One region of the Sphingobium sp. AP49 genome, then DNA from elsewhere that is predicted to be linked to it. Evidence: riboswitches for the same ligand, from Rfam matches in the RefSeq annotation. Region 1 holds a riboswitch; each other region holds the start of a gene.
The links. A riboswitch is a leader RNA that binds a small molecule or an ion and turns the genes downstream of it on or off. The one in region 1 is predicted to bind cobalamin.
Positions count from the first base shown of each region.

Region 2: another riboswitch for cobalamin. It lies ahead of PMI04_RS11850 (cobalamin biosynthesis protein CobG); the one in region 1 lies ahead of PMI04_RS02555 (TonB-dependent receptor).
Region 3: another riboswitch for cobalamin. It lies ahead of PMI04_RS18855 (TonB-dependent receptor); the one in region 1 lies ahead of PMI04_RS02555 (TonB-dependent receptor).

Region 1 covers NZ_CP124576.1:527,018-534,879, reverse strand. Annotated here, with positions in the region: gene PMI04_RS02570 (histidine phosphatase family protein) at 1-439, opposite strand, end outside; gene cobT (nicotinate-nucleotide--dimethylbenzimidazole phosphoribosyltransferase) at 436-1,449, opposite strand; gene PMI04_RS02560 (DUF1636 domain-containing protein) at 1,446-1,853, opposite strand; gene PMI04_RS02555 (TonB-dependent receptor) at 1,853-3,808, opposite strand; cobalamin riboswitch at 3,950-4,143, opposite strand; gene PMI04_RS02550 (ABC transporter substrate-binding protein) at 4,211-5,071, shown strand; gene bluB (5,6-dimethylbenzimidazole synthase) at 5,058-5,693, opposite strand; gene cobO (cob(I)yrinic acid a,c-diamide adenosyltransferase) at 5,693-6,298, opposite strand; gene cobN (cobaltochelatase subunit CobN) at 6,301-7,862, opposite strand, start outside.
Region 2 covers NZ_CP124576.1:2,456,028-2,463,889, forward strand. Annotated here, with positions in the region: gene ettA (energy-dependent translational throttle protein EttA) at 1-250, opposite strand, end outside; gene PMI04_RS11840 (M20/M25/M40 family metallo-hydrolase) at 352-1,725, shown strand; gene PMI04_RS11845 (hypothetical protein) at 1,884-2,096, shown strand; cobalamin riboswitch at 2,925-3,149, shown strand; gene PMI04_RS11850 (cobalamin biosynthesis protein CobG) at 3,363-4,484, shown strand; gene PMI04_RS11855 (precorrin-8X methylmutase) at 4,484-5,113, shown strand; gene cobI (precorrin-2 C(20)-methyltransferase) at 5,110-5,847, shown strand; gene cobJ (precorrin-3B C(17)-methyltransferase) at 5,844-6,596, shown strand; gene PMI04_RS11870 (cobalt-precorrin-6A reductase) at 6,569-7,375, opposite strand; gene PMI04_RS11875 (bifunctional cobalt-precorrin-7 (C(5))-methyltransferase/cobalt-precorrin-6B (C(15))-methyltransferase) at 7,341-7,862, shown strand, end outside.
Region 3 covers NZ_CP124576.1:3,998,031-4,005,892, reverse strand. Annotated here, with positions in the region: gene PMI04_RS18885 (copper resistance protein CopC) at 85-459, opposite strand; gene PMI04_RS18880 (hypothetical protein) at 594-854, shown strand; gene PMI04_RS18875 (periplasmic heavy metal sensor) at 857-1,291, shown strand; gene PMI04_RS18870 (RNA polymerase sigma factor) at 1,288-1,863, shown strand; gene PMI04_RS18865 (copper resistance system multicopper oxidase) at 1,870-3,609, shown strand; gene PMI04_RS18860 (copper resistance protein B) at 3,606-4,478, shown strand; cobalamin riboswitch at 4,541-4,786, shown strand; gene PMI04_RS18855 (TonB-dependent receptor) at 4,976-6,964, shown strand; gene PMI04_RS18850 (PepSY domain-containing protein) at 6,967-7,862, shown strand, end outside.

The DNA.
Region 1 (7,862 bases):
CCGCCCGCATCGCCCCGCCATGGGTCAGCACCAAAGTGGGCACGCGCGGCAGATCCTCGACAGCATCGGCAATCCGCCCCAGCAGCGCCGTCCAGCCCTCGCTGCCCGGCGGCGCAAAACCGTCCGGATCCTGCCAGAAACGCGCCAGCGCTTCGGCATCGACATCGGCCGGGGCCAGGCCGTCCCAGATGCCGAAGTCCAGCTCGCGCCAACGCGGATCGACCCATACCGGCAGCCCGGCCCGCTGCCCGATCGCGGTCGCCGCCTGGCGCGCCCGCTGCAGGTCGGACGTCACGATCATCTCGAACTCCAGTCCCACCACCTGCGCCAGACAGGCGTCGATACCCGCCCGGGTCGGCGCGCTGTCGGTCCGCCCCAGCAACAGGCCGGGCGTTTCGGGTGCGCCATGCCGCAGCAGATGGAGCGGCATGCCCATCATGTCGCGGTGGACACCGCCGCTTCGGCAAAGGTCGCCATGCCGGCATGCGCCGCCACCGCCGCGCGGACGATATTGGCCGCGACGGCCGCGCCGCTCCCTTCGCCCAATCGCATGTCTAGGCGCAGCAACGGGTCGAGCCCCAGCCGATCGAGCAGCAACGCATGCCCCGGTTCGGTCGAGCAATGGCCGGCCAGGCAATGATCCGCGATGCCCGGCCTTTGCGCCGCCAGGGGCGCTATCGCCGCACAGCTGATGAACCCGTCGAGCAGCACTGGCACGCCGAGCTGGCGCGCGCGCAGCACCGCGCCGGCAATCGCCGCCAGCTCGCGCCCGCCCAGCCGGCGCAGCACTTCAAAAGCCCCCTCGGGCGCATCAGCATGAAAGGCGATCGCCCGCTCGATCGTCGCGATCTTGCGAGCGACCCCCGCGCCATCCACACCGGTGCCCGGCCCCACCCAGTCGCGCACATCGCCGCCGAAACAGCGTGCGCTCAGCGCCGCAGCGGCGGTCGAATTGCCGATTCCCATTTCGCCAACAACCAGCAGGTCCAGATCCTCCTCGGCCGCCTCCGCGCCGATCGACAGCGCGGCGAGGCATTCCGCCTCGGTCATCGCCGGGGCGGCGGTGAAATCGGCCGTCGGGCTGTCAAGATCGATCGGCCGCACGACCAGTTCCAGGCCCGCGACCTGGGACAACGCATTGATCGCCGCACCGCCGGCCGCGAAATTGGCCACCATCTGCGCGGTCACGGCGGCGGGATAGGCGCTGACGCCATGGATGGTGAAACCATGATTGCCGGCAAAGATCGCCGCTCGCCCCCGTTCCAGCCGGGGCATGCAGCGCCCCTGCCAGCTTGCCATGAAGACGGCGATATCCTCCAGCCGGCCGAGCGCACCGAGCGGCTTGGTCAAGTTCGCCTGCCGCGCCCGTGCAGCCGCGCTGGCCAGCGCCTCGGCTGGAGGCAGGCTGGCAAGGGCCGTTTCAAAATCGGCGATCGAGGCGAAGGTCATTCGACGACAAATCCTTCCGGTGGGGTACGGGTGATGAAATGGCCCTTCACCCCTTCGGGCCATTCCCGAAAGGCGACGCGGCCATGCTCGCTGGCGGCATAGGCGACGGCATAATCAAGGATCGCGCGCGCCGCCTCTTCCTCCGGGGCGAAGCGCCCCAGGACATAGCCGACCTTGCCGGGCGCGCGCAGATGGACGGTGCAATGATCCTGGCAGGCGAACAGGCAGGGCATGTCCTGCACCGCGACGGCGGCATAGCGCGGGTCGGAGGCCTGCACGCTGCGCAGCGCCTGTGCCAGTCGCGCACCACCGCGCACGCCCTCGCCATCCTCTCGTGCATCGGCCGAATGGCGGCAGGTGCTGCAGGCGACGATGGCCGGGCCGGGTTCAACAGGGCGCAACATCAAAAGCGCCCCCGGAAACCGGCATAGATGCTGCGGCCGAGCGTGCCGTAGCGATAGGCCGTCATATACTCCTCGTCGAAGAGATTTTCGACCCGGGTGAAAAGGCGCAGCGCCGGGGTCAGCGCATATTCGGCGCGCAGGTCGACCAGCGTATAATCGTCCAGCCGGATGGTGTTGGCCGCATTGTCATAGCTGTGCCCCGACCAGCGAACTGCCGCCCCGGTGGTGAGGCCGAAGGGCCAGGCATAGCTGATCGAGCCATTGGCGCTGTTGCGCGGCCGGCGTGGCAGCCAGTTGCCGTCATTGGCGGTGCCGTCCGAACGGTCCTCCGCCACGGTCCAGCTGTAATTGCCGTCGATCACCAGCCCCTTGACCGGCTCGATCGCCGCCTGCGCCTCTATGCCATGCGCCTTCGCGCGCGACACATTGAGATAATAGCCAAAGCGCCGCGTCGTGGTGCCCGGCGTGAAGCAGAGCGGATCGGTCGAACTCGACGAACAGCTGTTGTAGATGATCTGGTCGGTCGTGGTCCGGTCGAACCAGGTCGCGCCCAGCCGCAATGTTTCGCCAAAGAAGCGCTGCTCCGCACCTGCTTCCCAGCCATGGGCGCGTTCGGGATCGAGCGCCTGGTTCCCATATTCGGAATAGAGCTGATAGAGGGTCGGCGCCTTGAAGCCCTCACCATAGCTGGCGCGCAGCACCGTCCTGGTCGGCAACGCCCACACCCCGCCGGCCGAAAAGAGGGTGCGGCCGCCATAGCGATCATGATCGTCGTAACGCAGCCCGCCGGTCAGGGTCAGGCCGGCAATCGGCTGGGCATTGATCTGGCCATAGACGCTGGTGATCTCTGCCTTGCCGCGGGCCGGGTCGGGAATGGGCACCGAAAGCGACGCCGAAGGTGACACGCTGCGGAAGCGGCTATTCTCATTCTCCACCCCGAACAGCGCGGTCCAGCCGTCGGCGATGGCGAAGCTGCCCTGATATTCCAACCGCTGGTTGCGCCCGGCGGCGTCGAAGGTCTGACGGCGCTGGTTGCGCGGATCATAATTGTCGCGATCGGTGTCGGTATAGCCATAGCCGAAACGGTTGCGGAACCGGCCGTCGAGCAGCGCGACGTTCAGGCCGGCATAGCCGACAAATTCGCGATTGGTGCCATAGGCCGGGCTGTCCGCGCTGGTCGCGTCGAAATCGACATGGCCGTCGGAATAATAGCCGCGCAGGTCGGCGCTGATCCCGTCCGCTAGCGCGACCTCGACCCGGCCGGTTACGCTGCGGTTGGTATAGCCGTCCTTCTCCTTGCCGCCAAAGGCCGGGCTGATCGCGGAAATGCCCTCGGTGGAGAAGCTCTGGCCGCCGATCCGCCAGCTGACAGGCCCCGCCTTGCCGCCCAACGCCGCGCGGGCACTGACGGTGTCGCGCGATCCGGCCTCGATATCGAAACTGCCTTCCAGCGCCTTTTCGGGCATGGCGGTAACGACATTGACGACACCGCCGATCGCCTGGCTGCCCCACAGGGTCGACTGGGGACCACGCAACACTTCTATGCGCGAGGCATCGCCGACCAGCAGATTGGCGAAATTATAGCCGCCGCCGGCCGAGGACGGGTCGTTGAGCTTGACGCCATCGATCACCACCACGGTCTGGTCGGATTCCGCGCCCCGAATGCGCAGCGAGGTCGCCGTGCCATAGCCGCCATTGCGCGAGATGCTGACGCCCGGCGTGCGCAGCAGCAATTCGGTGACGCCCATATCCTGCGCGCGGTCGATCGCGACCTTGTCGAGCACGGTGACGGAGGCCGGTACCTGATCCACCGGCGTGGCGAGGCGGGTCGCCGTGACGAGGATCGAGGATGCCCCGGCATCGGCGGCGGCATCGGGCGGCGGGGCCTGCTGCGCGTCTTCGGCAAAGGCGGTGGTGGAGAGAAGGAAGGAACAGAAAGTCAGATATTTCAACACGAGGAGACCCCAGCAGACAAAGGGCCACATCATGGGAACGATATCGATACCCGAAAGGGCGCGACATGGTCCCCGCATCCGATGCGGTCCACCTGTCGTCACGCGGGTTCACCCCCGTTCGTCCGACACACCCTGTCCGCACGAAGGACGACCGCGACGGGCAGGTCTCCTGGCTTGCGGGTCATCGCCAATTCGCGCCGCCTTCTCAGGATCTTGCGATCCCAATGGCATATGGTGCGAGGACTCTCCGCTCACAGTTGCAGGGGCAGCCGGGGTCTTGAACCCCATTCCCTTTTCATCCCCGTTGCCGGAGAACCTGTCGCAAGTTGCGCGATACGGGAGCGCGACAGAAGCGTCAATCACCCTTGCCTGAACGGTCATGCCGGCTAAGGACGGATCGTGATGCAACGATGCTTTTCTCGTGGATCCGCCCAGGCGATGATCGCGCTGGGTATGACGGTTCTGGTCGGAACGGGCTTGTGGGCAGCCGCACCGCATGGCGCGCCGAGGGACGAAAAACGTCCGCAACGCATCGTCTCGCTGAACCTGTGCGCCGATCAGTTGCTGGTGGCGCTGGCCGACCGCAACCAGATTGCCGGCCTGACCCACAATGCCGGCGATCAGCAAATGTCAGCCGTGGCAGGCGCCACCAAGGGATTGCCGATTTTGGACGGATCGGCCGAGCAGATATTGGCCGTCAATCCCGATCTGGTGATCGGCATGCCGGCCCGGCGCAACCCGGCGATCGCGATATTGAAGGCGCAGCACTATCCCGCCGTCGACCTGAAAAGCGCGGACAGCTATGCCGACATCGTTGCGTCGATCCGCACGGTGGCGCAGGCGATCGGCCATGCCGATCGCGGGGAGGCGATGATCGCGCGCATGGACCGGGACCTCGCCGCCCTGCCCCGCGCACCCCGGCCCAAGGTGGCGGCCTATTATCAGCGGCGCGGCTATATGACCGGCACGGGCACGCTGGTCGACGACCTCATGACGCGCGCAGGGCTGCGCAATCTGGCGGCCGATCTGGGCAAGCCGGCGATCGCGCAGATCAGCCTGGAGGAAATGGTCGCGGCCCGGCCCGACTATCTGATCGTCGAAAGCGCGACCGACCGGATCAGCGACCAGGGCACCGAAATGCTGCACCATCCCGCGCTGCGCAGCATCCCGCGGATCAGCCTGCCGCAGGCCTGGACGGTGTGCGGTGGTCCGGCCTATGTGCAGGCGGCACAAGCCCTGTCGCGCGCCGTCAGCGCGCGCTGATCTGCGCCAGCGGATCGAGCCGCGCCTGCCAGCCCAGCCGGTCCAGTTCGGGCGTGTCGGCGACGGCTTCGGGATGGCCCAGACATAGCAGCGCGACGAAGGTCCAGCCGGGCGGTACCTCAAGGAGGCCCGCGACAAAGGCCGGGTCGAGGATCGATACCCAGCCGAGCGCCAGGCCGCGTGCCCGCGCTGCCAGCCACAGCGTGTGGATCGCCAGCACCACCGAATAGAGGTGGGTCTGCGGCATGGTCGCGGCGCCCAGCCCCGCGCCGGCCGTAGTCGCATCGTCGCAGAAGACCGCGATAATCTCCGGTGCCTCGCGCAGCCCGTGCAGCTTCAGCGCGCGATAGGCATCATGCCGGGTGGCATCGGTGATCTGGCTGGTCGCGCGCTCGCGCTCGGCATCGACATGGCCGGCCAGCGCCGCGCGCAGCGCCGCCGTCTTCACCCGGACGAAGCGCCAGGGCTGGCTGTTGCCGACAGACGGCGCCAGTTGCGCCAGCGTCAGCAGCTCCAGCACCATCGCTTCGTCCAGCGGATCGCTGCGGAAATGGCGCACGTCGCGGCGCCAGGTGAGCAGGTCGGTCAGCGTCGCGCAGAAATCGGGGGCGAACGCCTGCATCAATATTCGATGCCGGCCTGCGCCTTCACCCCGCTGCGGAAGGGATGCTTTATCATGGTCATCTCGGTGACCAGGTCGGCCGCCTCGATCAGCGCCTCGGGCGCGTTGCGGCCGGTGACGACGACATGCTTCATCGCGTCCTTGGCGTCGAGCACCGCCAGCACCTCGTCCAGCGGCAGATAGTCGTAGCGCAGCACGATATTCAGCTCGTCGGCCAGCACCATGGCATAATCGGGGTCGGCGACCATGCGCTTCACCTCGTCCCACGCCTCGCGGGCGAGCGCGATGTCGCGGCTGCGATCCTGGGTGTTCCAGGTGAAGCCCTCGCCCATCGGCTTGAACTCGATCTGGTCGGGGAAAGCGTCGAACACGAGCTTCTCGCCGGTGGTCATCGCGCCCTTGACGAACTGGACCACGCCGACCTTCTTGCCATGGCCGATCATGCGGACGACCATGCCCAGCGCCGCCGTGGTCTTGCCCTTGCCCTTGCCGGTATGGACGATCAGCAGGCCCTTTTCCTGGGTCTTGGTCGCCATGATCTTGTCATGGGCGGCCTGCTTCTTCTTCATCTTTTCCGCATGCTGTTCGTCGGTGCGTTCGGCCATCGTCACTCTCCTGCGAGCTGGGCGAGCAGCATGCCCGCGCTGTTCGATCTGGGTTTCCACAGGCCGCGTTCCAGCGCCTCGGCCAGCCGGGCGGCGGTCTCGCGCAGGGCGGCGGGATTGGCGTCGGCCATGAAGGTGCGCACCGCCTCATCCTCGATGAAGGCGGCGTGGACGGCGTCGAAATGATGGTCGCGCACCGCATGGGTGGTGGCGGCGAAGGCGAAGAGATAGTCGACCGAGGCGGCAATCTCGAACGCGCCCTTGTAGCCATGGCGCATGACGCCGGCGATCCATTTGGGGTTGGTGACGCGGGCGCGGACGATGCGGCCGATCTCGTCCTCCAGCGTGCGGATCACCGGCCGTTCCGGGCGGCTATGGTCATTATGATAGCTGAGCGGCTTGGCGCCCTTCAGATGCTCGATGGCGGCGGCGATGCCGCCCTCGAACTGATAATAATCGTCACTGTCGAGCAGGTCATGCTCGCGATTATCCTGATTCTGGACGACGGCATCGGCCTGCGCCAGGCGGGTGGCGAACAGGTCGCGTTCGCTGTCGCCCTCCACCCCCGCGCCATAGGCATAGCCGCCCCAGTCGAGATAGACCTGGGCGAGATCGGCGCGGCTGTGCCAGATTTTCTCGTCGATCATCGCCTGCAGTCCCGCGCCATAGGCGCCGGGCTTCGATCCGAACACGCGGGCACCGGCGCGGCGCGCGGCCTCCGCCGCATCAGCGCCGTCCGCCACCAGCGCTGCCTGTTCGGCGCGATGCCGGGCGGCGGCGGGATTATCCTCGTCCGGCTCATCGAGCGCCATCACCGCGCGGGCGGCGCTGTCGATCAGGTCGATCTGTTCGGGGAAGGCGTCGCGGAAGAAGCCGGAGACACGTAATGTCACGTCGACGCGCGGCCGGCCCAGCTCAGCGAGCGTCATCATCTCGAAGCCGACGACCCGCCCCGAACTCCATTCCCAGCGCGGCCGCACCCCCATCAGCGCCAGCGCCTGCGCAATATCGTCGCCGCCGGTGCGCATGTTCGCCGTGCCCCAGGCGGACAGGGCGATGGCGCGGGGATAGTCGCCCTCGCGCTGGAGATAATCGTCGACCAGCAATTGCGCCGATCGCTGGCCCAGATCCCAGGCGACGGCGGTCGGCACGGCGCGGGTATCGACCGAGAAGAAATTGCGCCCGGTCGGCAGCACGTCGGGCCGGCCGCGCGTTGGCGCGCCCGATGGCCCCGGCAGCACGAAGCGCCCATCCAGCCCGGCCAGCAGGGCGGCCGCCTCGCGCGGGCCACAGGCATCGACGCGCGGCGCCAGATCATCGGCGATCGACGCCAGCACCGCCGCGCTGGCCAGGCCGACCGGCGCCCCGCCATCGACCAGAGCCGCCGCCAGCAATTCCAGCCGCTCGACCATGTCGCCATGGGTGCGCCAGGCATCTGTGGATAAGTCCGCCAGCGTCGCCGGACGCGACCCCTGCCACGGCGCCCCCAGCACGCAATCGAGCGGATCGAAACCCAGCCCCAGATCATCGGCCAGCGCCCGCAGCAAGGACGCCTGCCCCGGAT
Region 2 (7,862 bases), 1.9 Mb from region 1:
GCTGCGGCTCCTGCGGCAGGTAACCCACGGTGATATTCTCGCCCGGCCAGGCTTCACCCGAGAAATCGGTGTCGATACCGGCCATGATCTTCATCAGGGTCGACTTGCCCGCACCGTTCGGACCGACGATGCCAATCTTCGACCCGCGGTAAAATTGCAGGTTGATCTGGTTGAGCACCGGCTTCGCCGCGCCGGGGAAGGTTTTCGTCATGCTCTTCATGACATAGGCATATTGCGATGAGGCGGACATGGGTTCGCGCAGCTCCAAGGGTATGAACAGGAAAATTTGCGCCGAATTAGCGGAGGCGGAAGCCATTGGCAAATGGGGTATGTCTGAGTAAGCCTTCAGCCATGCAGAAAATCCGATCGGGCCAGCTCGCCGCCCTGCTCCTTGGCAGCATCCTCACCCCCGCCCTCGCCCAGGCCGCCCCGGCCAGCGACGCGACGATTCGCGAAGCCGCGCTGAAAGACGATGTCGCCTGGTCCATCACCGAGGGATTGACGACCGAAGTCGGCCCGCGCCCGGCGGCCACGCCGCTGGAAGCGCGCGGGCGCGACTGGGCCGTTGCCAAGCTCAAGGCGCTGGGCTTCGCCAACGTCCGCGCCGAACCCTATACGATGCCGTTGTGGGAACGGGTCCATGACGAGGCGGCGATCATCGCTCCCTTCCCGCAGAAGCTGGTGGTTGCCGCGCTCGGCAATAGCGGGTCCACCCCGGCACAGGGCATTGACGGCGAGATCGCTTATTTCCCGACCATCGCCGACCTGCAGGCCGCGCCGGACAGTGCGGTGAAGGGCAAGATCGTCTTCGTCAGCCATGACATGGTCGCCGCCCAGGATGGGTCGGGCTATGGCTATTATGGCGCGGCGCGGCGCCAGGGGCCGAGCATCGCCGCCAAGAAGGGCGCGATCGCGATCCTGGTCAAGTCGATCGGCACCGATCATCATCGCATCGCCCATACCGGTGTGCAGATGTGGGCTGACGGCGTGACGCCGATCCCCGCCGTTGCCGTCAGCGTGCCCGATGCCGAGCAGATGGCCCGCGTTGTTGCACGGGGCAAGCCGGTGCGGGTCCACCTGACCGCCGTATCCAAGACCGCCAAGGAGCAACCGTCGGGCAATGTCATCGCCGAAATCCCCGGTAGCGATCCCAAGGCCGGCGTGATCGTCGTCGCCTGCCATCTCGACAGCTGGGACCAGGGCACCGGCGCGATCGACGATGCCTCGGGCTGCGGCATCGTCGCCGCCGCCGCGCTGCAGGTTGCCAACACGGGCACGCCGCGCCGCACGATCCGCGTGCTGTTCGCCGGCGCCGAGGAAGTGGGCGGCAATGGCGGCCGCGCCTATTTCGCCGCGCACGGCAAGGAACCGCATGCACTGGTACTGGAATCCGACTTCGGCGCCGACAAGGTGTGGAAGGTCGACTTCACCCTGCCTGCTGGCCATGAGGCCCTGTCGGGCCGGATCGCGCAGGGCCTGGCGCCGCTGGGCATCGTGCCGAGCCGGGACAAAGCGCATGGGGGATCGGACATCGAACCGCTGGTGGATGCCGGCGTGCCGGTGATCGACCTGCAACAGGACGGCGCCCGCTATTTCGACATCCATCACACGCCGGACGACACGCTGGACAAGGTGGATCTGACCCAGTTGCGACAGAATGTGGCGGCCTGGGCTGTCACGCTGAACATTGCTGCAAATGCGGCAGAAACATTGGGCATTAACTGAACTTTTATAGTAGACAACGCCCCGTCGCGTGATTCTGCCGCTTCACCGACGTTAGAAAAGCATTGATTTGTGCAACGCACACGTTAATGCGGGTCGCTCGCGTAGGGTCACATTTGTAACGTGCCAGACGCGGCATAATGCTATGGGAGCCGTACACAATGAAGAAGATCGCTGTTGTTTTCGCTTCGGCCAGTCTGATGGCCCTCGCCGCTTGCGGTGAGAAGCCGGCCAACGAGACCGCGAACGCTTCGAACGCCGTCGTCGAAAACGTTGTCGAGAACGCTGCTAACGCCGCTGACAACGCTGCTAACGCCGCCAACGAAGCTGCTAACGCCGCGAACGTTGCCGAGAACGCTGCGAACGCGAAGTAATCTTCGCCTCGGCGAGATTTCGAAAGGGCGGGCCTGACGGCTCGCCCTTTTTATTTGTCCCAAGAAGAGCGGGACAGCGCGATCGTTCGGGCTGCTGACATGGATTGGCGGCGCAGTCTGGCGAATCGAACGCGATTGGCGCGCTGACCGCCGTTCTCCATCATCGCATCGCTCATATGCTCTACCGGTTGGGCGTTCCATCGTTACGCGCACGCATTTCCCACAGGGTGTCACATTTGGGGAGAGCGATCGCGACATGATACCGCACGGGTGCTTTCCGGGACGGTGACATCGACACCAGCCAAGCCCTGTTCGACGCCAAATTCTGGGGCCAATATTGGACCGTCCATGCCGCGATCTCCACCTGGGCGGGTTGTTCCGGACGGGTCCAGATATGATCGAGGCCCCCGACCAGCAGCCGGCTCTGCTGCCTTGATCGACGCGGCGTCGCTCATTCGGCGGCGACGGCGGTCGGCTGGATGAGGGTGGCGCTGTGGCGTCCGTGTCCGCGATGGCCGGCCTCAGTCCGGCGAGGGCCTGGATATGGCCGGGATTGCGACCAATCGCCGCCGCCCGCCCCTTCCAGGATCGCGCCCAAATGCGGTTGGCGGCATAGTTGATCGGCCATCATCATCTCCCTTGGATGCGGCCCCGGTACCGATGCCCCCCCCCGTATCGATGGCGCACATGTCGTAACGCGCATCGCCGCCGCAATATCGCGACGCCTGCCCCGTCGGCTGGCCGCTTCTGGATGATCGGCAAACGATCCGGCCTTGGCTTATGTCAGCGCGTGGCATAGAGAGGCGGCGTGCCGCGGGGCGATCCGCGGTGCATCATGATCGTACCGGTGCTTCGCAAGAAGCATAATCGGGAATGCGGTGCGGGAATATCTTCCCAAATCCGCAGCTGTCCCTGCAACTGTAAGCGGATAGTGCGATGCGCAGGCCCTGTCATCCAGGGCAGCCACTGGACAGGCCGATTGCCGATCCGGGAAGGCGTGCATCAAGCGACGACCCGTGAGCCAGGAGACCGGCCGGTGCGCTGTTCGCTCTTGCCCTGACCCAGGGAATGGTCTTGGCACGGTAATCTCCGTCTGGGCGACGAAACCGTGTGGCTGGGGCTGCACGTTCGCGTAGTGACGGGCTTCTGACGCGCAGGCCCGCCGCGCCCGCGTCGACCGGCTATGCCCGGCAAGCCCCGCCATCGTTGCCGCAGCGCGCGGGGGATTGCCTCATGGGTCCGGACGACCCGAACAGAAATGCCGGCATGGCCAGGGGCTGGTGCCCCGACGCCTGGCGTCCGATGATGGCGGGCGATGGCTTGCTGATGCGGGTAAAGCCGCGTCACGCTCGCCTGACGCCGGAGGCCATGGCTGTGCTGGGCAAGGTCGCGATGACCTATGGCAATGGTTTGATCGACCTCACCCGGCGCGCCAATGTGCAGATACGAGGGGTCGCGGCCCAGCATTGGCGTGTCCTGCTCGACGACCTCCTTGCGCATGACCTGGTGGACGCATGTCCCGTGCGGGAAGGGCAACGCAATATCCTGGTAACCCCCTGCTGGCGGACAGACGACGACAGCCATCGGATCGCCACCGACATCATGGGCCGGTTGAATGACCTTCCCGGTCTACCCGGCAAGGTCGGGTTCGTGATCGATGCCGGTGCCGGACGGTTGCTTGCAGAGGAACCGGGGGATTTTCGCGTCGAGCGAAGCCGCGATGGGCATCTCATCCTGCGTGCGGACGGGCATGCCACCGGCATCCGGGTCGAACGAGAGACGGCGGCGGATGGGCTGATCGCGATCGCGCGCTGGTTCGTGGAGAGCGGCGGCGCGCGCAGTGGGCGCATGGCACGCCATCCAGCCCCACTGCCCCAATGGGCCAGCGGAACGGACCACCCTGCCCCGGCACTGCCGATGCTGTTGCCCGGCCCGCTCGACATGGGCGTCGCCTATGGCGTCGCCTTCGGCCGCATGAAGGCGGCCACCTTGCTCCAGCTTGCAGATATGCAGGGGACGAGCGCAGTCCGTGTAACGCCGTGGCGGACCCTGGTGGTTGAGGGCGACAGCCAGATCCTCCGCCATGCCGACCTGACGACCGATCCGGCCGCGCCATTACGGCGTGTCGATGCCTGTCCCGGAATGCCCGCCTGCGGGCAGGCAAGCGTGGAAACCCGCCAGATAGCAATGCGCCTAGCGGCGAAGGTGGCCGGAAGCCTGCATGTATCGGGCTGTCCGAAGGGCTGTGCCCGCTCGGCGCGGGCCGATGTGATGCTGACCGGGCGCAACGGAGCCTATGACCTCGCGCTCAATGCCACGACAGGCACGGCCCCGCTGCACACCGGCCTCGATCGCAATCGGTTGCTCAGCCATTTTGGAGCCTGCTGATGCCATATGATTATGAAAAGGATGGCCCCGCCATTTACCAACGGTCCTTCGCCATCATCCGCGCCGAAGCCGATCTGGCCGGTTTCAGCCCCGAAGAAGAACCTGTCGCGGTGCGCATGATCCATGCCAGCGGCATGGTCGGACTGGCGCCGCATATCCGCTTCTCACCCGGCTTTGCAATCGCTGCCCGCACGGCGCTGACGGCCGGTGCCCCTATCCTGTGCGACGCGCGCATGGTGTCGGAAGGCATTACCCGTGCACGCCTGCCGGCGGACAATCCGGTCATCTGCACGCTGCATGATGACGCGGTGCCCGACCTTGCCCGGCATATGGGCAACACGCGCTCCGCCGCCGCGCTGGAGCAGTGGCGTTCCCATCTCGGCGGGGCGCTGGTCGCCATCGGCAATGCGCCGACCGCGTTGTTCCACCTGCTCACCATGCTGGAAGAACCGGATTGCCCACGCCCCGCCGCCATCATCGGCTGTCCGGTGGGGTTCGTCGGCGCAGCGGAATCCAAGGCGGCGCTCTGGCAGGCCATGCCGGCCCCCTGTTGTATCGTGGAAGGGCGGCTCGGTGGCAGTGCCATCACCGTGGCGGCCATCAATGCGCTGGCGAGCCGCGTCGAATGAGCGATATGGAGCGATTGGGCACGATCCACGGCGTCGGCCTTGGCCCCGGGGCGCCGGACCTGTTGAGCGTACGGGCCGACCGGCTGGTCAGGGGCGCTCGGCATATCGCCTTTTTTCGCAAGAAGGGACGCCCCGGTCAGGCACGCCGCATCGCGGCGGGAATGTTGCGGGCGGACGCCGTCGAGATTGCAATGGAATATCCGGTGACAACGGAGATTCCCGTTTCCGACCCGCGCTATAATGCCATGCTTTCGAGCTTCTACACCGAGTGTACCGAGCGACTGATGGTTGCCGCCGGCAGCGGCGAGGATGTCGTGGTTTTGTGCGAGGGCGATCCGTTCTTCTATGGGTCCTTCATGCATCTGCACAGTCGACTGTCCGGGCGCGTCCCCGTATCCGTCGTACCGGGCATCACCGGCATGGCCGGTGCCTGGAACGCGACCAGCCTGCCCATATGCTGGGGCGACGACGTGCTCACTGTCGTCATGGCGACCCTGCCGGAGGAGGATTTGGTCCGGCATATCCGGCAGACCGATGCTCTGGTGGTGATGAAGATCGGCCGCAATCTCCCCAAGCTGCGCCGCGCGATCCGGGCGGCTGGTCGGGAGGAACAGGCATGGCTGGTCGAACATGCGGCGATGCCGGAGCAGCGCGCAACCCGACTGGTCGACGCACAGACGGTGACGCCCTATTTCTCGATCCTGCTGATCCATGGCCAGGGGCGCAGGCCGTGAGCGGCTGGATCGCCGTTGCCGGCCTGGGGCCAGGAAGCGCGACATTGATAACGCCCGAAGTCAGCGCCGCACTCGCGCGCGCCAGCGACCTTGTCGGTTATGCGCCCTATGTCGCACGAGTGGACCCACGCGAGGACCTTGTGCGGCATTCGTCGGACAATCGGGTGGAACTGGATCGGGCGGCGCTGGCGCTCGATCTGGCTGCGCGTGGGCGGCGCGTGGCAATCGTCTCGTCGGGCGATCCCGGCGTCTTTGCCATGGCTGCGGCGCTATTCGAGGCACTGGAGGCAGGGCCGGCTTCCTGGCGCACCCTGGATATCCAGATTTTGCCGGGTATTACCGCAATGCTCGCCGCGTCTGCCCGTGCGGGCGCCCCGCTTGGCCATGATTTCTGTGCCATCAACCTTTCCGACAATCTCAAACCCTGGTCGGTGATCGAGCGGCGACTGCGGCTGGCCGCGGCGGCCGACTTCGCCATGGCCTTCTATAATCCGCGCTCCCGATCCAGGCCGGACGGTTTTGCCAGGACGCTGGCGATCCTGCGCGAAAGCTGCGGTCCAGAGCGCCCCATTCTGTTCGCCCGCGCGGTCACGACGCCCGAGGAGCAATTGCATGTCACGACCCTTGGCACGGCACGGGCGGATATGGCCGACATGCGCACAATGGTGATTGTCGGGTCGAGCCAGACGCGGATTATCGAGCGCCCGATCGGCCCCATCCTCTACACGCCTCGGTCGATCCCGGCATGACCGATCCAGCGCAGCACATCCTCGCTCGCCTCGAACAGCAGGCGGTCGGGCAGCCATGGCCGATCAATCATCAGGACCGGCAGGCCGAGCTGGCGTGCGGCGGCGAGTTTTGCGGCCGCGCCCGGTCCGCCCGCATTCTTGCACAGGACAAGGTCCACGCGATGCGCCTGCATCAGGGTGCTGTCGCCATCCACCGTGAAAGGCCCGCGATCCACGATCAGACTGTGCAGCGGCAGAGGCGGCGGATGGTCGGGCGCATCGACGAAGCGCAATATATAATGATGGTGCGGTTGTGCCGAAAAGGACGCCACATGCTGGCGACCGAGCGCCAGCATGATCCTGCGTCCTGGACCGTCGAGCGCAGCAACCGCGGCCGCGATGTCGGCAACCTGCGTCCAGCGATCCCCGGTGCCCGGCGTCCAGGCCGGGCGGGTAAGCGCAGCAAGGGCGACGTTGGTGCGGGCTGCGGCCTCGACCGCATGGGCGCTCATCGTTGCGGCAAAGGGATGGGTCGCGTCCACCACATGCGTGATCCGATGGCTGCGCACATAATCGACCAGCCCATCGACGCCGCCAAAACCGCCGACCCGCACCGGGATCGGTTGGGGCCTGGGGTTCGCTGTGCGTCCGGCATAGCTCAGCGTTGCGGTCATCCGTGCCTCGGCCAGCAACATGGCGAGCGCAGTGGCCTCCGTCGTGCCGCCCAGCAGGAGGATGTTCGGGGTGGATGAGGAGATTGTCGAAATGGCGATGCCCCCATGGTTGACGATCATCGGCATCGGTGAAAGCGGCGCCGATGGCCTATCCTCCACTTGCCGCGCGGCATTGGCGCAAGCGGAATTCGTCATGGGTGCGCGTCGCCACCTGTCGCTGCTGCCCGCGCTTAGCTGTCCGCTGATCGAATGGCCAGTCCCCTTCGCGGACGGCATCGCGCAGTTACTGGAGAAGCGCGGGCGCAGGGTGGTGATGCTGGCATCAGGTGATCCCTTCTGGTTCGGCGCGGGAAACAGCGTGACGCGGCATCTCTCCCCGTGCGAATGGATCGCCCATCCCGCGCCATCGACCTTCAGCCTGGCGGCCGCCCGCCTAGGCTGGGCGCTTCAGGACGTTGCCTGCCTTGGCCTTCACGCGGCGCCGCTGGAACGGGTGCGGCCGCACCTGTCGCCAAGGCAGCGCTTGTTCATCCTGTTGCGCGACGGCGACGCGATGACCGAACTGGCCGATTACCTGACCCATAAGGGCTTCGCCCAATCCCGCCTGCACATC
Region 3 (7,862 bases), 1.0 Mb from region 1:
GAAACCTGTCTCCGAATGCCGCGCCAGTCCGCCGCCAATGCTATGATTGGCGCGAACCGGCGTCAAGCATCGCCCCGCTGTGACCTATCGCACCGTGAAGCTATATTGGCCGCTGACCGTCTGATGGTCATGGCCCATCACGCTCCAGCTAAGGTCATAGCTGCCGCTCGGCAGCGCGCGGGGCAGAGTGACGACCAGCCCCTTCCCGTCGGCGGCCGGGGCGGTGGTGAAGCCCTTGATCGGCATCGGCGGATGATCGGCCATGCCCGGCATGCCGGTCATGGTGAGGGTGATGCTGCTATGATCGGCCTGCAGCGCTTCGGAGAAGGCGAGGGTCAGCTTCATCGGCTTGGCGACGCTGGCATTGGCGGCGGGGCTGGCGGCAACGAGCTGAGGCTGGGCCAGCGCGGCACCCGGCAACGCGACGAGGGCAAGGGCGAACAGGGGCAGGCGGAACATCGGCATCTCCGAAAAAGGCGCATTTGAAGAGGAATACGCATTGTCCTGTCGCATCCCTCATTCCTCACGCTATTTTGTCTGAGGGATGGGCCGGCCCGATGCGTATCGTCAGGCAGGACAGGAAGGACGGGACCATGGACGATCTGGATGACAGGCTGGCCGGGCTGCGCGATGCACCGGCGACGGCGCGCTTCGACGGGTTGGAGGAGGCGGTGATGCAGGGGCTGGACCGCCGCCGCGAACGCAGCGTCGCGCGGCGCAGCCTGATGCTGGCCGGCGTGATGGCGATCGGCATCGGCTGGATCGGCAGCACCGTTCCCGCGCAGCCGGCGCAGGCCGCGCCCGTGCTGATCGGCATGTCCGACTATGCGCCCTCGCGCCTGCTGGAACGATAAGGATGGGCAGACGCTATTGGCTGGTGGCGCTGGTCGCCTTTGCCGCGGCGCTGGCGGCCGTGCTGGTCGCGCGCATCTGGCTCGCGCCCGCGCCGCCGGTGGAGAATGAGGTGCATGCCTTGTTGCATGAGCGGCTGACGCTCGACGCGGGGCAGAAGCAGCGCATCGCCGATCTGGAAGCCGCCTTCGCGCAGCGCAAGGCCGCGCTCGACGCGGAGATGCGGGCCGATAATCAGCGGCTGGCCGCCGCGATCGCCGCCGAACATGGCTATGGCCCGCGCGTCGCCCGGGCGGTCGACCGGTCGCACCAGGTGATGGGGGAATTGCAGAAGGAGACATTGAAGCACATCTTCGCGATGCGTGGCGTGCTGCGCCCCGATCAGGCCGCGCTGTTCGACGCGGCGGTGGTCAAGGCGCTGACCCAGCCTGTCGGGTGATAGCCGACGATCCCGATGATGCCACGCTGGCGGCGCAGGCGCTGGCCGGGCGACAGGCGGCCTATGGCGCGCTGATGCGGCGGCATCGCGATGCCGTCTATCGGCTGGCGCGCGGCCATGTCGGCGATGCCGACGCGGCAATGGACATCGTGCAGGAAAGCTTCGTCGCCGCCTTTGCCGCGCTCGCCCGCTATGATGGGCGCCGGCCCTTTCGCGGCTGGATCGCACGGATCACGATTAACAAATGCCATGACTGGGCGCGCCGCCGTGCCGTCCGCCGCTTCTTCAGTTTCGCCCGGCCGATCGAGGATGCGGCCCATGTCGCCGACGCGGCGCCCGATCCCGAACAGGCAGCGCAGTCGCGCGCCGGGGTCGCCCGGATCGGGGCGGCGGTGGCGGCGCTGCCGGTGGCGCTGCGCGAGGTGGTTTTGCTGCGCGGGATCGAGGGCATGAGCCAGGCCGAGGTCGCGACGATATTGGACATCAGCGAAAAGGCGGTGGAAACCCGCCTCTATCGCGCCCGCAAGCAATTGCAGCACATGTTGAGGGAAAGCGACGCGGCGCGCGTATAAGCGGATATGACCGATACGCCCTGCTTCTCCCTCGACCGCCGCAGCCTGATCCGGGGTGGCGCCGCCCTCGCGATGGCCCAGACCTTGCCCGGCTGGGCCGCCACCGGCACGCATGGCGCCGCGCAGGGCGCGCTGTCGGGCGAGACGATCGCGCTCAGCATCGGCGACGGGCATTTTGCGACCGGTGGCCGATCGGCCCATGCGATCAGCGTCAATGGCGGCACGCCCGCGCCGCTCATCCGCCTGCGCGAGGGGCAGGCTGTCAACATCGCTGTCACCAATCGACTGAAGGAGGATAGCTCGATCCACTGGCACGGGCTGATCCTGCCCTTCCAGATGGACGGCGTGCCGGGCATCAGCTTCCCCGGTATCGCGCCGGGCGAAACCTTCATCTATCGCTTCCCCGTGCGGCAGGCCGGCACCTACTGGTATCACAGCCATTCGGGCATGCAGGAGGCGATGGGCCTTTATGGGCCGATCATCATCGATCCGGCCAATCCCGATCCGGTGGCTTATGACCGGGAGCATGTGATCCTGCTCGCCGACTGGAGCCCGGTTCATCCGCACAAGCTGCTGCAAAGGCTGAAGCAATCGGGCGGCTATTACAACATGCAGCGCCAGACGCTGGCCGGGTTGCTGGCGGGCAAGGACCAGGCCCTCAAAGACCGGATCGATTGGGGCGAGATGCGCATGGACCCGACCGATATTTCCGACGTCACCGGCGCGACCTACAGCTATCTGGTGAACGGCATGGGCACGGCCGAAAACTGGACCGGTCTGTTCGTGCCGGGCGAGCGGGTGCGGCTGCGCATCATCAACGCGTCGGCGATGACCAATTTCAATGTTCGCCTGCCCGGCCTGCCGATGACTATCGTCCAGTGCGACGGGCAGGATGTCCAGCCGGTCGAGACCGACGAGTTCCAGATCGGCATTGCCGAAACCTATGATGTGATCGTCCAGCCCGGCGAGGCGAGGCCCTATGCCCTGATTGCCGAGGCGATCGACCGGTCCGGCCTGGTCCGCGCCACCTTGGCGCCGCAGCTCGGCATGGTCGCGCCCGTGCCGGCCCGGCGCGCCCGGCCGCTGCTGGGCATGAAGGACATGGGCATGGACATGGGCGGCATGGACATGGGCCACGGTGGCGTGATCGACCTCAGTCAGCCAGCCAATGACGCCATGAGCGGCCACAGCATGAAGATGCGCGACAAGTCGGTCGCGCCGGGCGTGAAAATGGGGCCGGGCGTCGCCACCCTGTCGCCGATGCCGGCCGATCGCACCGCCGACCGGCCGACGGGGCTGGAGCATGTCGACCATCGCGTGCTGACCTATGCCGATCTGCGGTCGCTGACGCCGAACGCCGACCTGCGCCCGCCGAGCCGATCGCTCGACATCCACCTGACCGCGAACATGGAACGTTATATGTGGTCGTTCGACGGGGTGAAGCTGTCGGAAGGGGCCGAGCCGATCGCCTTCCGCCATATGGAGCGGGTGCGCGTGACGCTCATCAACGACACGATGATGCCGCATCCCATCCATCTGCACGGCCATTTCTTCGAACTGGTGACCGGCGAGGCGGCGCATAATCCGCGCAAGCATACGGTGAATGTGCTGCCCGGCGGCAAGCTCAGCTTCGACCTTACCACCGATGCGCTGGGCGACTGGGCCTTCCACTGCCATATGCTGATGCACATGCATGCCGGGATGATGCGGGTGGTGACGGTCCGCCATGGGGAGGACGCGGCATGAGGCTGATCGCGCTCCTGCTGCTCGCCGCCGCCGCGCCGGCGCAGGCCCAGACTGTCGATCACAGCCAAATGGATCATGGGGCAATGGGTCATGCCCAGAATCCAATGGCGCCGGCTGCCGACGCCGCGATCCCGCAGGGCACGCCACCGCCAGTGCCGACCGATCATGCCGCCGACGCGCTCTATGATCCCGCCGCCATGGCCCGCGCCCGCGCGGCGATGATCGCGGAAGGGGGCGGCATGACCTATTCGCAATGGATGCTCGATCGGCTGGAATATCGCGCCGGCAAGGGCGCGGATGGCTATGCCTGGGAGGGCGAGGGCTGGATCGGTGGCGACATCAACCGCTTCGCGGTCAAGAGCGAGGGCGAGGGGAGGTTTGGCGGATCGCTCGAACGGGCCGAGGTGCAGGCGCTCTACAGCCGGGCGATCGATCCCTGGTTCAACCTGCAGGCGGGCGTGCGGCAGGATTTCGGCGAAGGGCCGGACCGCAGCTATGCGGTGATCGGCATCGACGGCCTGGCGCCCTACTGGTTCGAGGTCGGGGCCGAAGCCTTCCTGTCGACCAGGGGCGACGCCCATCTGCGGCTGGAGGCGAGCTATGACCAGCGCCTCACCCAGCGGCTGATCCTGCAGCCCGCCGCCGAGTTCAATCTGGCGGCGCAGGATGTGCCCGAACTGGGAATCGGCGCCGGTCCGTCCGATATCGAGCTGGGGCTGCGGCTGCGCTACGAGATTGCCCGCGAATTCGCGCCCTATGTCGGCGTCAATTGGGAGCGCAAGCTGGGCGATACGGCCGATTATGCCCGTGCCGCAGGCGACAAGCCGTCGGCCACCAGCCTGGTGATCGGCCTGCGCGCCTGGTTTTGAGACTGGCTTGCAGCCCGCCTGATATTCGATTATCGATCCCGCCGATCCCGCGCCGCAAGGCATGGGATCATGATCGCGCCGGTGTCCCGAAAGGGGCTTAATAGGGAATGCGGTGCGGACGGGTGACTGTCCAAATCCGCAGCTGTCCCTGCAACTGTAAGCGGTGAGCGCGATGTACATGTGCGGACGGCAGAATGCCCGATCCGCCAGCCACTGGGCCGGACGCTAAATCCTGCGAGGCCTGGGAAGGCCGTGCATCAAGCGATGACCCGTGAGCCAGGAGACCTGCCGGCGTCTGGTCGCTCTTGCCTTGGTCCAGGGGATGGCCGCGGCACGGTAACTTCCGTCTGAGCGACGAACGAGCGGCTGGGGCCGCTGCGACGACGCGCGTCGGTTGCCCTTGGGCGCCCGGCCGGCGCGTGTGTCGGACGTTCGCGCGCGTGCCGCTCGTGAAGGTTGCCCCCGCCCGTCGAACGCGGCGCCGGATGGGGGAATATATGAAGTCCAATATCGTTTCACGGGCCGCTCTGGCCCTTTCGCTTGCCATCGTATCGCCGGCATTTGCCGATGAAGTCGAAGGCGACAGCATCACCGTCACCGGCACCAGCCTGGAAGAGACGCTGCCGCAGCAGCTGTCGCGCTATGGCCATGCCATTGAGATCGTCACCGACACGCAGATCCGCGATGCCGCCGCGATCGACACCGCCCGCGCGCTCGAAGCGGTGCCGGGCCTGTTCATCCGGTCGCAGTCCGGGCCGTTCAGCTATGTCGACATCGCGCTGCAGGGGTCGCGCACCAAGGACGTGCTGTGGACGATGGACGGTATCCGCCTCAACAACCGTCTCTATGGCGGCACGTCACCCAACGACACCATGGCCGCCAGCATGATCGAGCGGATCGAGGTGCTGAAAGGGGGCGAAAGCCTGTTCTACGGCACCCAGGCGGCGGCCGGTGTCATCAATGTCGTCACCCGCGATTTCAGCGACGATCTGGGCGGCCAGGTCAATGCCAGCCTCGACAGCTATGCCGGCACCAGCCTGGATGGCTATCTGCGCGGCGCGATCGGCCAACATCGCTTCGTGGTCTGGGCCAATCGCAGCCAGTCGGACGGCTATCGTCCCTATGACGTGATGCAGCCCAGCGCCACCGATCGCGCGCGCGGCTATGATCTCTGGTCGGCGGGCATCAAATATCAATATGATATCGCGCCGGACCTGCGCCTGAGCGCGCTTTACCAGCACACCAAGGCCGATCTCGACAATATCAGCGCGACGCGGACGAAGGAGAGCCGCAACGACCGCAATGAGGAAGTGGCCAGCCTGCGCCTCGACTATACCGGCGAGGATGGCGTGCAATTCTTTCTCAAGGGTTATTTCCACGACTGGAAGACCGCCTATGTCCAGATCCGCAATCCCATTCCGGCGGGACCGCCGCAGATCATCTACCCGGCCGGCACCTTCTGGGGCTATCAGGATTATGGCGGCAGCGCGGTGGTGCAGCTCAACATGCTGCGCGGCATCGACACGCTGATCGGCTATGATTTCCAGAGCTTCAACGGCCGCGACGACGTCCTGCTGATCGCGCCGACCGACGAACAGGTCCATGCCGGCATCTTCCAGCTGCGCACCAATGACGACCTGTCGAGCAAGGGGCGGATCGCCGCGGGCCTGCGCTACAACAAGGCGAAGGGATCGGAAAAGACGATCTGGAACGTCTCGGGGCGCTATGATGTCAGCGACGCCTTGTTCGTGGAGGCCAATGGCGGCACCTCCTTTGTGCTGCCCGACGCCTCGCAGCTCTATGGCAATGATCCCTGTTGCGAGGTCGGCAATCCGAACCTGAAGCCAGAGGAGAGCCTGAACCTCAACGCCGCGCTGGGTGGCGCGTTGGCCGGCGGTGCGATCCGCTGGAAGGCGACCTATTTCAACCGGCGCATCACCGACCTGATCGACACGACCTATGATGATCCGGGCTTCCCCGAGGGCACCTATATCAACGTCAGCGACAAGGTGCGGGCCAAGGGCGCCGAGCTGGAACTGAATGCGAACCTCAGCGGCGGCTGGGGCCTGTCGGCCAGCTACACCTATTCGCGTGTCCGCAATCAGGGCAGTTCGGTGCAGCGGGATCGCAATCCGGAGCAATATGGCCGCGCCGCGATCGTCTATGCGCCGGAAACGGGCCGCTTCGGCGCCAATCTGTCGGCCAATTGGGTGGGCGATGTCTGGTCGACCGCATCGGGCTTTGGCCGGATGAACTATGGCAATTATGCCGTGGTCGATGCAGGTGCCCATCTGTGGCTGGACCAGGCGCGGCGCAACCGGTTCGGCATCAATGTCGAGAATCTGTTCGACCGCGATTACGCCTCCACCGGCTATCGCTCGGCGGTCAGCGATGCGGGGGTATTGGACGGCAGCAACAGCCGCTTCCTCTATTTCTACCGGGGCGTGCCGCGCACGCTGCGGGTCAGCTATGGCCTGAGCTTCTGACGATGATGCGGCCGGTCCTGCTGCTGCATCGCTGGCTGGGCATCATCATCGGCGCCGTCATGACGCTGTGGTGCCTGTCCGGCTTCGTGATGCTCTATGTCGACTATCCGCGCCTGACACCGGCCACGCAGCTTGGGGGGCTCACGCCACTCAAGCTGTCGCCGGGGCAGGCGGGGACGCTGTCCGACGCCATGATGCTGTCCGCCGCCCGGATCGAGATGATGGCCGGGCGCCCCGTGCTGCGGGTGACCCCGGCGCTCGATCCGACGCGGACCATCCCGCAGATGCGGGTGTCCGTCGGCACCCATGACTGGGCATCGGGGAAACCGGTCGAGCAGGTCGATCCGGACCTTATCCACAGGGTGGCGCACGAGTTCGGCCGCAACAGCGCTATTGCCGGCCCGGTCGGGCAGGTAGCGCAGACGGAGATGGACCAGTGGACGGTCCAGACCTGGCGCCGCAATGCGCCGCTCTACCGCGTCGATTATGCCGATCCGGCGGGGACGCAGGCCTATGTCTCGGGCAGGAGCGGGGAGGTGGTGCAGCTGACCACCCGCTTCCAGCGCTTCTGGGGCTGGCTCGGCGCGGTGCCGCACTGGCTCTATCCCACGATCCTGCGACAGGATGGCGCGCTGTGGAGCCAGGTCGTCATCTGGACCTCGCTGATCGGCTGCTTCCTGACCATCACCGGCCTGTGGGTCGGCATCGCCCGGTTGCGCCGTCGCCGCGACGGCAGCATCGGATCGCCCTATCGGGGCCTGTGGTGGTGGCATCATATGGCCGGGCTGTTCTTCGGCATAGTGACGCTGAGCTGGGTGGCGAGCGGGCTGCTGTCGATGAACCCCTGGGGGCTGCTCGACAGCGAGGCGATGATGACGCAGCGCCAGCGGCTGAACGG